DNA from 3 places in the Photobacterium atrarenae genome. Region 1 is predicted to be linked to each of the others. Evidence: riboswitches for the same ligand, from Rfam matches in the RefSeq annotation. Region 1 holds a riboswitch; each other region holds the start of a gene.
The links. Region 1 has a riboswitch for lysine ahead of lysC (lysine-sensitive aspartokinase 3). Riboswitches for the same ligand answer to the same signal wherever they lie in the genome.

Region 1 (4,172 bases):
TATGATCACCACGCTCTATTCGGGTTACTGGCTGACCCAGTTCGAGACCTCGCGCCCGCTGGAGATCAGCTACCTGCAGCGCGTCAACAACCCGTGGGCCTGGGAAAACCGCTTTGAATGGGATGTAGCGGTTACCCAGCTGCATCTGGGCGCGGCAACCAACAACCCGGTCCAGATCCAGCACTATATCGACTGGGCCAATACCAAGGCCCGGAAATGGCTACGGCCAGCGCTTTACCAGAATCTGATCGCTGCTTACCAGCTGCTGGACAATCCTGTCCAGGCAGAGCACATCCGCCAGGAAGCCGCATACCTGTTTCCAGCCCATGATTTCAGCCAGACCACCCTCGAGCCTATTTTCGAGGCCAACTGGCAGTCGGTCAGCCAGAGTCTGACGGCCACGCCAGCCCGACCTTAATGTGTGCCTGAGCGAGTGTTGATGCATGGGTGACTTGAGGAAATCGTACAATAAGCCGGGCCGATGCCGTAAAAAGTTGCCAACAAAAAACGGCTACCGAGGTAGCCGTTTTTTGATACTGCGATAATGCGCCGCCTTAGGATTAACTTACTTGAGTGTCGATTCCAGGGCTTTCAGGCACAACGCCACATTTTCACTGCGCGCCGCATAGCCCATCAGGCCGATCCGCCACGCTTTGCCGGCCAGGGCACCCAGCCCGGCGCCGATTTCCAGGTTATAACGCTCCAGCAAGGTCTGGCGCACCTGTGTATCATCGACACCTTCTGGGATATACACCGCATTGAGCTGCGGCAAGCGGTAGGCTTCATCGACCACAAATTCAATCCCGAGCTTCTCCAGCCCGTCACGCAGCTCACGGTGCGCATCCCGGTGGCGCTGCCAGGCACTTTCCAGCCCTTCATTTTTCAGCAGTACCAGCGCCTCATGTAGGGCATACAGGCTGTTGACCGGCGCGGTATGGTGATAGCTGCGCTTGCCTTCTCCGCTCCAGTACCCCAGCACCAGGCTCTGATCGAGGAACCAACTTTGGACCTTGCTTTGACGCTGCTGAATTTTCGCGACCGCACGCTCAGAAAAAGTCAACGGGGAAAGACCCGGCACACAAGACAGGCACTTCTGGCTGCCCGAATACACAGCATCCAGTTGCCACTCATCCACCAGCAGCGGCACTCCGCCAAGCGAGGTCACCGCATCAACGATCGTCAGGCAATCATGCTGGCGGGCCAGCTTGGCAATCGCCTCTGCATCGCTCAAGGCCCCGGTCGAGGTTTCGGCGTGTACAAAAGCCACGATTTTGGCATCCGGGTTGGCTTCCAGAGCCTGAGCCACCAGCTGCGGGTCGACCGGCTCACCCCAGGCATTCTCGACCATGACGGCTTCACCACCGCAACGCTCAACATTTTCCCGCATCCGATCGCCAAACACGCCATTACGGCAGACGATCACTTTCTCGCCCGGCTCGACCAGGTTGACAAAACAGGCTTCCATCCCGGCACTCCCCGGCGCGGAGACGGCAATGGTAAACGGGTTCTGGGTCTGGAAGGCATACTGCAGCAGCTGTTTCAGCTCATCCATCATGCCGATGAACAAGGGATCCAAGTGACCGACGGTTGGGCGGCTCAGCGCCTGCAATACCTGCGGGTAGATATCCGACGGGCCCGGGCCCATCAGGGTACGTTGTGGTGGGTAAAAACTACCAATTGTCATTATTATATCTCCTGGGTAAGCGTTCATGACTCTCTGAGCAGTACCCGCAACCTCTCACGGTTGTCAAAAACCGTCCACCGGAAACGGGCAGCGTCAGGGAATAGCCCAGTATTCAGGGAATTGCTCCCGGACGCAACCCTGCCACCTTTCGGCGACAGCAATTGCATTTTCCCCGCATAATTTTTCATTCGGCCATTGACAAGCCACCGTTAAATCCGCTTCAATGAAGAACGTTTTTTGTTCACCCTGATGATCAAACTGTCATTAGGAAAAAACAGAAGAGGAGCGTTACCCAGGTAACCAGGATGCGGGGCCCCACCCCAAGGCATCCTGGCAAGGGGGAGTAACGCCGAGATACTGCCGGACAGGGGATCGGCAGTGTCGGCCAGCAAGGCTGAATCCTTCTGGCTGTCACCTTTCATTGCGAAAGGTGGGGAGCTTCTGGTTGTAGCGCGATCTATCCGTCTCACCGATTTGCTCTCCTGACTATTGGATGTCGGGAATGAACCTCCCGAGTCAATCCCTACGTTCATCACTATTACTGATATTGGGAGACTTGCTTTGAACCCTGTAGATAACGCTGCCGCCCTCACCGTCGCCAAATTTGGCGGCACCAGCGTCGCTGACTTTACCGCCATGCACCGCAGTGCGATGATCATCAAACATAACCCGGCGGCCCGGGTGGTGCTGATCAGCGCATGTTCAGGAGTGACGAACTTACTGGTCGAGCTGGCCGGCGGAGTGCCGGATCCAGCCCGCCGCCAGCAGTTGCTCACCCAGCTGAACGATATCCACTACGCCGTGCTCAATGAGTTGGATGCACCGGACCCGATCACGCCGGCGATCAATGCCCTGCTGGACAGCGTTGCAACCCTGGCAGCGCAGGCGGCTACCCAGCCCGGCGCTCAGCTAACCGATCAACTGGTTGCCAATGGCGAACTCCTCTCGACCTACCTGTTTACCCAGATCCTCTGTGAGCTGGGGGTAAACGCGGTGCGCATCGATATCCGCGATATCATGCGTACCGACAGCCAGTTCGGCAAAGCCATCCCGCAACCGGACAGCATACGCGCGCTGGCAACAAAACATCTTGAGCCGCTGCTGACTCAGCAAGTGGTGGTCAGCCAGGGCTTTATCGGCGCCGATCAGCACGGGAACACCACCACCCTGGGCCGTGGCGGCAGCGACTACAGCGCAGCGCTGGTGGCCGAAGCAATCCGGGCCTCCACCCTGGAGATCTGGACCGATGTCCCGGGCATGTACACCACAGATCCGCGGATCACAGCAGCCGCACAACCGATCCGGGAGATCAGTTTCAGCGAAGCCTCCGAGATGGCTAACTTCGGTGCCAAAATCCTCCATCCGTCCACCCTGGTTCCGGCGATCCGCCAGCAGATCCCGGTATTTATCGGCTCTTCCCGGGCGCCGGAGCAAGGCGGAACCTGGATCCGCGACCGGGTCAGCGACGCGCCGCTGTTCCGCGCCCTGGCCCTGCGCTGTAACCAGACCATGGTCACCCTCACCAGCCTGAACATGTTCCATGCCTACGGCTTTCTGGCAGAAGTATTCCGGATCCTGGCCGAGCACAAGATCTCGGTTGATCTGATCACCACCTCCGAAGTCAGCGTGTCCCTGACCCTGGATCAAACCAATACCGGCGGTGGCGCGCCGCAACTGCCTGAAGCGGCTGTTGAAGCACTCAGCCAGCTGTGCCGGGTCGAGGTCGAACAGGGCCTGTGTCTGGTGGCGCTGATCGGCAACCGGATGAGCCAAACCAAGGGTTCCGCCAAGGAAATCTTCGGCTCGCTGGATGACTACAACCTGCGCATGATCTGCTACGGCGCCAGCCCACATAACCTCTGCTTTCTGGTTCAGGAGCAGGATGCCAAGTCGGTGGTCCAGTCGCTGCACCGCCAGATCCTGGAAGCCTGAGCCTCGCAATAAATGACAGAAACAACAAGGGCGCCCCTGAGGCGCCCTTGTTTATAGTGGTCCTTTCAAAGATGGGATTAAGCCGACAGGTTCGGCCCCAGCCATTTCTCCGCTTCAATCAGATCCCAGCCTTTCCGTTCGGCATAGCTGTCACGCTGATCTTCCTGGATCTGGGCGACTGCAAAGTAGCGGGCGTCCGGGTGGGAGAAGTACCAACCCGACACCGAGGCGCCCGGCCACATGGCGTAGCTGGTTGTCAGCGACATCCCGATCGTTTCTTCCACCTTCAGCAGCTCCCACAGGGTGCCTTTCTCGGTGTGTTCCGGACAGGCCGGATACCCCGGTGCCGGGCGGATCCCCTGGTATTTCTCCCGGATCAGATCATCATTCGACAAATCTTCCTCCGGCGAATAGCCCCAGATCTCCTTGCGCACCCGCTCATGCAGGTATTCGGCAAAGGCCTCTGCCAGCCGGTCGGCGACCGCCTGCACCATGATCGCGTTGTAATCGTCCCCTTTGGCTTTAAACGCATCGGCCAGCTCCCGCTCACCAATCC
Region 2 (4,172 bases), 1.0 Mb from region 1:
GATACCAAACCAACTAAATATCTACTTAATTAGCGGTATCAGAGGGCGCTGAAGCAACCTGTGATGATCCAGCTTGTGACAGTTGGCTGTTTGGTGTGCATACGGGAAGCAGAAGCATCCCGTTGCAGTTGAAGTGCTGCCTGAGCACGAGCCGTTATGTGACTTGAAGGCTATAGCCGGAATGTATTCGTCAGCACTTTATAGAGTTCGGTTCCTTGCTGGACGCTGGCAGAGGCAAAATGCAGTACAGGAATACAGTCGCAGGGCAGGGTGATTGTCCGGCTATGGCTGGATTCACCGACCAAAGCATTAAAATGCCACAGGGTTGCCAGCGGCTCACCTGCCGGAAGTTGCTGGTTGAGCTTAGCCAGGTACTCGACTTGCCCCCCGGCCGGGCTGAAAAATGCTTTGTAGTCCTTGAGATAACAGGCCTGCATAGCCGAAGGCTCCGGTTGAACATAGTGTTCAAGCCATAGCCCTTGATGTTGCAGGTAGTTGCAAATGCTTTCGGCATCCTGTCGCGCGCCGGCAACATCCAGGTGCTCCTGTGAACCCAGTTCAATGGTGAAAGCATCAACCATGACCGGTAACTCACGCCCGTGCAGGGCAAAGTGCTGGCTCAACTGCCACCACGGACTAAAGCTGGCTTCATCCATGGCACCGCTGAAATCACTCGGGATCAGGATATTCAGCGGAATATGAAAATGGCGCGCCCGCTTTCTGGCATATTCGGGCACATACAGGTGTTGCGCTGAAATCGGACCGGTATGCAGATCCAGGACAATATCTGCCTCGACGGCCATTTTTTGCAGGTTGAGCGCCAGGTGTTGACCGCACGTCAGTCCCCAGGGGGAAGCCATTCTTGCTTCAAGCTGCTGTTTCAGCCGGGTGCGAAAGGCATCACGGATCTCGCTTTCTTCGGCATCCAGGTAGTCTTGGGTGAAAGGCTCGAGCATACTGTGGTCAAAGTGATACTGGCGGTTCCAGTTGATCCCGGTGACCGGATCAAAGCGGCCTAGGGTAAATTCGCCGCTTTTTTGGTTGATCCCAAGCGGGTTTGCTTGCGGGACCATCACGACATCCCCTTGCGGCGGATATTGGCGAAACAGATTCAACAGCTGATAAATGACCGCATTGCCCTGCACCTCAGCGCCGTGGATATTGGCCTGGATATAGACACGTGGGCCGTTTCCCTGGCCCTGAATATGAATGACCGGGACCTCCATGGGATCGCCGGTGGGTTGCTCACCGACTTTGACTGTTGTGGTTGTGATCATAAGCGACTCTTTATCAGACTCCATCCGTATAGTTATTGGGCCAGGCAGGTGTTCATCCACTGATTAACCTGATGGTTGGCATCGAGTACCGGTGTGAGTTCCGGCAACTCGTCCATGTACAAGGGTGGGCGCAAACCAGCATGGCGCAGACGTCCCTGGTGCTGCATCAGGGCTTTAACCGCAATTGGATTCGCGGCGCAGAACAGGCTGTTGCCCGCGTCTTGCCATAATTGTTTAAAACTTGGTGCTGCTTGGCTCAGAGTTTGCTGAACGTATAAGGCGGTTGCTTCCGGCCAGGCATTTCCGGCCACAGAGACGAGGCCACAGGCGCCGGCCGCAGCAAAATCAACAAACAGGGCATCGTCACCGCAGAAAAATTGCAGGGTGGGCGCTGCCTGGATGTAGCGGGTAAAGGTTTCCACGTTACCACTGGCCTCTTTGACGGCCCAGGCATTCGGGTGTTTGGCAATCGCGCCCAAAGTTTGTGCATCCAGCGCTGCGCCGGTTCGCGACGGCACGTTATAGATCATGCATGGCCAACGGCTGTCATCAAGCAGGCTTTCAAACCACTTTTGCTGGCTGGCCGCGCCGGGCTTCGCGTACAAAGGCACAGGGAGCAGCAGCGCATCGATCGGATAGTCGGCTAAGAATGCCAGCCATTGCCGTTGCTGTTGAAGCTGATAACCGCCAACGCCGACCATCAGGGGAACGGACAATGCCAGTGCGCATACATGACGAACCACGGCTTGTTGCTCTTCTGGGGTCATCGCCAGTGCTTCCCCGGTGCTCCCCAGTAGCAAGATTCCGTTACCGGCGGCGTTTTGCTCTGCGACTAGTTGTGTCAGTGTGTCGAAGTCAATCGATTCATCGTCGTTGAAAGGGGTAATTAAAGCCGTCCATAGCGTTGTCTGGTTGAGTGACGTGGCTTGCGGCGATACCAGATGTTCTGTTGTAGGGAATGAATTTTGAATTGGCATCTCTAATCCGAATGTCATAGTTATCCGTTTAGAGAGCTTGGCATTGCGAAAAAGCCGATGGCTGTGGGCCATTCTTGAAGGCAAAAAAGCACAAACACCAGAAGCTCTCCACCAGCGGTGACAGCCCTGGGGATTCAGCCCCAGTGACCGATAAGCTCTGCTTCCAAATGCAGGCTTACCTCGGCGTTAACCCCCTGATCTGTCTTCAGTGGTATTTGGATACCTCGTACAGACTGCCTGGTTAACGCGCCTCTTCTGATCCCTTGAGAGGGAATGATTCGATTCAACCATCAATGATGACGGGATGTCAATCATCGCTATGACTTTTTATGCGAATCCGGTTGATTTTATTCACCGTAAACCGTGCTTCGGGCTCAAAATTGCCGGGTGAGCGCTGCTGCGACAATGCCTGCCGTAATGGCCGGCAGGGGTTTTTGCCAGATAAACATAATCACCGCCGTCGAGAGTAGCGCAAGCCGGGCACCCAGATCACCCTCAACCGCCAAGGGGGCCAGCAGTGCGACCAGAACAGAGCCGGACATGGCGGTGATAAATTGTTGGATCCGATAGCCAATGGGAATAAATGACATGATAAACACGCCGCCCCAGCGGGTGACGAGGGTGACCAGTGCCATCACTAGAATAATCAGTAACGTACCGCCAAAACTGGTTTCAATGCTCATAATTTTTTCTCCGTCCAAAATGCACCCAGGCTGCCGCCGGCAATGGCACCGACCACGACATGACTGTTCTCAGGTAAAAACCAATAGGCGAGCAGGGATGATCCGGCAGCGATCGCCCAGATAGCAACGATTCGTAGATTTTTCGGACCCACCCCAACCATCGAGAGCAAAAAGCACCCCATGACCATATCCAGTCCCAAGCTAACCGGATCGGAAATGGCATTGCCGAAATACAGCCCCAGCCAAGTGCCGACGATCCAGAATGACCACAGCGCAATCCCCCCGCCCAGTAGCAGGCCAAGGCCGGGCTCCTTACGGCTGAAGGCATTCATCGACATGGCCCAGTTGGCATCCGATGCAAACAGCATCACCCCATAGCGCTTTGCCGGTGACAGCTCGCGCAACCAGGGATAGAGCGTCGCCCCCATCAGCAGGTGCCGTGCGTTGATGGCAAAAACGGTGATCATCATCGGGATGAGGGGCACTTCTGCTCCCCATAGATCTAAGGTTGCAAACTGGGAAGCGCCGGCGAAGACCAGGGCGCTCATCAGCATGGTTGAAATGTTATCCAGCCCGGTTTGGGCTGAAGCAACCCCGAAAGCAATTCCGAAAACGATCACGAAAAAGGAGAGGGGAACCAATTGCGTAAAGCCGTTCCAGACATCTTTGTGGGTGAACTCGTGTAAGCGAGTCTCAGGGATTAAGTCCTGTTGAGCGTCGGTCTGCATGATTATCTTTCTAGTCTGCGTGGTTCGAAAATAGTGTGAATAAGGATCCTGTTCAGCACCAAGCGTGATTTATTATACAATTTGACAGTATCGATGAGAGAGTGCCATGAGTGATACAGATATTCAACAGATTGATAACATGCTTTTCGGGAAAGTGTCATGCCCGGCGATGGCAGTCGCCGGGCAGAGCCGGCTCTAGGCTGAACTCACAGAATTTGCCAATGGCTGAGGCAGGGAAGGGGATTGCAGAAAAGCACTGGTGAGCTGTTGGAACAGGGCATCGACGGCAGGGCGGGATGGCAGGTGGTCAAACAGCGGGGTATGCACATCTGCCAGGATTGGCGCATTGTGGTTACAAATCTGGTTGCACAGTTGCACTGGCTTGATCATTGCGTCCATATTACCTTCGAGCAAAATACAGGCCTGGGAGAGCACAACCTGGCCGCCGCCTCTTTTCAGCAACACCCGCTGCGCGGTTCCCACCACTTTTTTACCATCGATATTGAG
Region 3 (4,172 bases), 640 kb from region 1:
CGCGAAGCGTTTTTCCGTAATCAAGTGATGGCGGCTTTAGAAATTCTCGACGCCGGGCATATTACGCCGGAAAAAATGAAAGGTTCATGGGCCGGGGCCATGGGGCAACCACAGTTTATGCCGACTTCCTTTTTGTCATTTGCCGTGGATGGAAATAATGATGGTAAAATTGATATCTGGGAAAGCGAAGCGGATGTCTTTGCCTCTGCGGCGAACTACCTGCATCAGTCCGGGTGGGATGACAAATATACTTGGGGACGACAAGTACAACTACCAGACGGGATTGATTCCTCTTTGATGGGCGTGGAGAAATCGAAAGGCCGCTCGCTGGCCGAATGGCAACGCTTGGGCGTGCGTCGTTTGAATGGGCAGACCTTGCCTCAGGTGGATATTCAGGCATGGCTTATTCAACCCGATGATAATAAGGGGAGGGCATATTTGGTGTATAACAATTACCAGACTTTGCTGAAGTGGAATCGCTCACATTATTTTGCCTTGGCCGTAAGCCATCTGGCGGATCGGATCCGCTGAAGTGAATAAATAAAAGCTGTCATTGTTGTCTGGCTATTATTACAACTGAGGGTGAAGAATACACAGACACCGTGTTGGGTTATTCATCTCAGGTTGCCGTGAGGCAGCCGCAATGTGCAGCACTGTCTTTTGCTGTCTGCAAAGCAAAAAAAAGCCTGGTTTCAACCAGGCTTTTTCGAATCGGTTCCGAAAATTAAATTTCGAAATCTTCCAGAGACTTACCTTCTTCCAGTGCTTTCTTCAGCGCGGATGGGGTACGGCCTTGGCCAGTCCATGTTTTCTCTTCACCGTTCTCATCGATAAACTTATATTTTGCCGGACGCGCAGCGCGTTTTGCTTTTGGCGCTTTGCCCAGAGTTGCCAAAAGTTCTTCCGGGTCGATACCATCAGCCAGCAGCATTTCACGATACTGGTTCAGTTTTTCCTGACGCTCTTTTTCTTTTGCAAGCTCTTCAGCTTCAGCTTCTTCACGTTCAGTCACGACTGTTTGTAGTTTTTCCAGTGCTTCCTGAAGCTGTTCCAGAGTATATTCACGGGAAAGTGCACGCAGGCTGCGAAGGTTAAATAGGGCTTTCATTGCATCAGACATTTTAATTTTCCTGTTGGCATCAGCTATCTTAAATAATAATAGCAGTCACAAATCTATAATTGCAATAATAATACTTTTACTTACCTGATGACAAACAAAATATTTAAACTTGAATTCAATTTCCTTAATTGAGTTCTGATATCCTCATTTTTAATAAAGCCAATGGAAGATCTTCGTCCCGTTTTTCTAAATATTCAGCTCTCAATCAGGTTATTTTATTGCGCCGTGTTTCATATTGTGGGTTATGCGCATTGCTGTTTTTGATTAATTATTGCACTCTAAGGCAATATTATTCACTATTGTTGGTAATTTTTTCATCTTAACTTGTTGCAAAAGCATTCTGAGTACGTAGAATTGACCATTCCTTGACTAAGGGTAGAGGCGCATTGTCTAAAAGTAGCTGATTTGAGGGTGATACCGGTGATGATCAGTGAAAGGAGCCAATGCCGAAGTAAGTGAGGCTTATCACACCTGCTTGCTGGGGTTGTCACCGAATAGGGGCAACACTGCCATAGTATATAATTACATTAACTATGGAGCGCTACTGTGGGGTCCGGAATAAGGCTCGTCCTTTTCTTATGCTCTTCTCTCACGGTGAGATACCGTGTTCAGCAGTAGATCTCCAACCAGGATCGGTTGTCGTAGAGATCATGAATATTATCGATTTTTCCCACTCTTCTATTTCATTGTTGCCGCCATTGGTTGCGTTGGGTCTGGCGATTCTGACACGGCGTGTCTTACTTTCATTAGGTTTTGGGGTTCTGTTGGGGGCTTTGCTGCTGGCGGACTTTTCCGTGACGGCTGCTGCTGGTTATATCGGCACCACGGCGAAAGGCCTGTTCGTCGAAGATGGTGCCATTAACAGCTGGAACATGAGCATTGTCGCGTTCCTGGTGTTGCTCGGGATGATGACGGCGTTGCTGACCTTGTCCGGCGGGACACGCGCGTTTGCCGAGTGGGCACAAACTAAAATTAAGAGTAAGCGGGGCGCAAAACTATTAGCTGCTTTTCTGGGCGTTTTTATCTTTGTCGATGACTATTTTAACAGTCTGGCGGTTGGCTCCATTTCCCGTCCGGTGACGGACCGCTTTTATGTTTCCCGTGCCAAGCTGGCTTACATCCTCGATTCAACCGCCGCCCCGATGTGTGTGCTGATGCCAGCATCGAGCTGGGGTGCCTATATTATTACCCTGATTGGCGGCATTCTGGTCACCCATGGGGTGACTGAATACTCTCCGTTGAGTGCGTTCGTGCAGTTGGCGCCGATGAACTTTTATGCTGTCTTCGCACTATTGTTGGTCTTCGTGGTGGCCTGGTTCCAATTGGATATTGGGGCAATGAAGAAGCATGAGCTTGAAGCTTGCCGCGGTCATGGCTTTGATGAAGGCGATGACGACAGCATGGCCAAAGATTTGAATGATGAGCTGGAGATTGAAGAAAGCGAGCATGGCCGCGTCGGTGATTTGGTGATGCCGATTGTGATGCTGATCCTGGCGACCTTCTTCTTTATGATCTTTACCGGATACCAGGCTCTGGCGGCAGATGGCCAGGCATTCAATCTGCTGGGGGCATTTGAAAATACGGATGTGGGAACGTCGCTGGTGTATGGTGGTCTTGTCGGCCTGATGGCCTCGCTGGTCCCGATTTTCCGTCAGCGTTTGCCGATGGGGGACGTTGCCCGCACCTTGTGGCTGGGTGCCAAGTCGATGTTTGGTGCGATCCTGATCCTGCTGTTTGCCTGGAGTATCGGCAGTGTGATCAGCGACATGGCAACCGGTAAGTATCTGTCGACCCTGGTTCAGGGCAACCTGAATCCAATGTTGCTCCCGGCGATTTTGTTCCTGCTGGCTGGCCTGATGGCGTTTTCGACCGGGACTTCCTGGGGTACCTTCGGCATCATGCTGCCGATCGCCGGTGATCTGGCAGCAGCGGCCGACATTACCCTGATGTTACCGATGCTGGGCGCGGTGCTGGCTGGTTCGGTGTTTGGCGATCACTGCTCGCCAATTTCCGATACCACGATTCTGTCCTCGACCGGCGCACGTTGTCACCATATCGACCACGTTGCGACCCAGCTGCCGTATGCTCTGTCCGTGGCAGTTGTTTCGACCATTGGTTTCCTGGTACTGGGGATGACCAGCTCGGTTGCAGTTGCCTTCATGGCCGCGTTGATCAGCTTTATCCTGGTTTGCCTGGGGCTGTTGTGGCTGGCCCGCCGTCCGGGGACCGTCGCCGCGAAGCTGAAAAGCTAACACCACCGACCCAGTTCAATGAAGAGAAAAGCCCGCACTCATTGCGGGCTTTGTTGTACTTGGGGGAAGGCACTTTTAATTCGGGGCGGTTTTCTGTAGGATTCTGCCAGTTTTTTGCCTGAGACGGGGAGCCGAATGGCCCAGATGTATTTTTATTACTCTGCAATGAATGCGGGTAAATCGACGACTTTACTTCAGTCATCCTTTAACTACCGGGAGCGCGGGATGATCCCGGTGATTTTTACCGCCGCCATTGATGACCGCTTCGGCAAAGGCAAAGTCAGCTCCCGGATTGGGTTAGAAGAAGAAGCTGAGCTGTACAACGATACCGATGATTTGTATGCCCGGTTGCAGGGTATGAACGCCACGCAAAAGATTGACTGTGTCTTGATTGACGAGTGCCAGTTCCTGACCAAAAAGCAGGTCTATCAGCTGACCGAAGTGGTGGATAAGCTGGATATTCCGGTCCTGTGTTATGGTCTGCGCAGTGATTTTCGCGGAGAGCTGTTTGAAGGCAGCCAATATTTACTGGCCTGGGCCGACAAGTTGGTCGAGTTGAAAACGATTTGCCACTGTGGTCGTAAAGCCAATATGGTGATCCGGATGGATGAACACGGCAGGGCGATTGCCGATGGCGATCAGGTGGTGATTGGCGGCAATGACAGATATGTCTCGGTTTGCCGGACCCACTATAAAGAAGCGTTGGAGCGCTAAACAGCTTCAACCAAGATAAAAAGCCTGAGTCGAACTCAGGCTTTTTTAATCCGGACGATACTTGTTGTTTACTTGTGGCGCTCCTG

Region 2: it holds a riboswitch for lysine, as region 1 does, so the genes downstream of both, dapA (4-hydroxy-tetrahydrodipicolinate synthase) here and lysC (lysine-sensitive aspartokinase 3) in region 1, are expected to answer to the same signal.
Region 3: it holds a riboswitch for lysine, as region 1 does, so the genes downstream of both, NNL38_RS04650 (Na+/H+ antiporter NhaC family protein) here and lysC (lysine-sensitive aspartokinase 3) in region 1, are expected to answer to the same signal.

What each region holds. Positions count from the first base shown of each region.
Region 1 is NZ_CP101508.1:293,580-297,751, reverse strand. It holds gene NNL38_RS01500 (PglL family O-oligosaccharyltransferase) at 1-418, shown strand, start outside; gene NNL38_RS01495 (pyridoxal-phosphate-dependent aminotransferase family protein) at 566-1,684, opposite strand; lysine riboswitch at 1,955-2,133, shown strand; gene lysC (lysine-sensitive aspartokinase 3) at 2,246-3,616, shown strand; gene metH (methionine synthase) at 3,694-4,172, opposite strand, start outside.
Region 2 is NZ_CP101508.1:1,308,394-1,312,565, forward strand. It holds gene NNL38_RS06175 (ABC transporter ATP-binding protein) at 1-2, shown strand, start outside; gene NNL38_RS06180 (succinylglutamate desuccinylase/aspartoacylase family protein) at 171-1,277, opposite strand; gene dapA (4-hydroxy-tetrahydrodipicolinate synthase) at 1,310-2,254, opposite strand; lysine riboswitch at 2,348-2,517, opposite strand; gene NNL38_RS06190 (AzlD family protein) at 2,629-2,937, opposite strand; gene NNL38_RS06195 (AzlC family ABC transporter permease) at 2,934-3,665, opposite strand; gene NNL38_RS06200 (lipoate--protein ligase family protein) at 3,861-4,172, opposite strand, start outside.
Region 3 is NZ_CP101508.1:935,689-939,860, forward strand. It holds gene NNL38_RS04640 (lytic murein transglycosylase) at 1-531, shown strand, start outside; gene NNL38_RS04645 (H-NS family histone-like protein) at 725-1,120, opposite strand; lysine riboswitch at 1,489-1,672, shown strand; gene NNL38_RS04650 (Na+/H+ antiporter NhaC family protein) at 1,771-3,372, shown strand; gene NNL38_RS04655 (thymidine kinase) at 3,508-4,086, shown strand; gene hisIE (bifunctional phosphoribosyl-AMP cyclohydrolase/phosphoribosyl-ATP diphosphatase HisIE) at 4,155-4,172, opposite strand, start outside.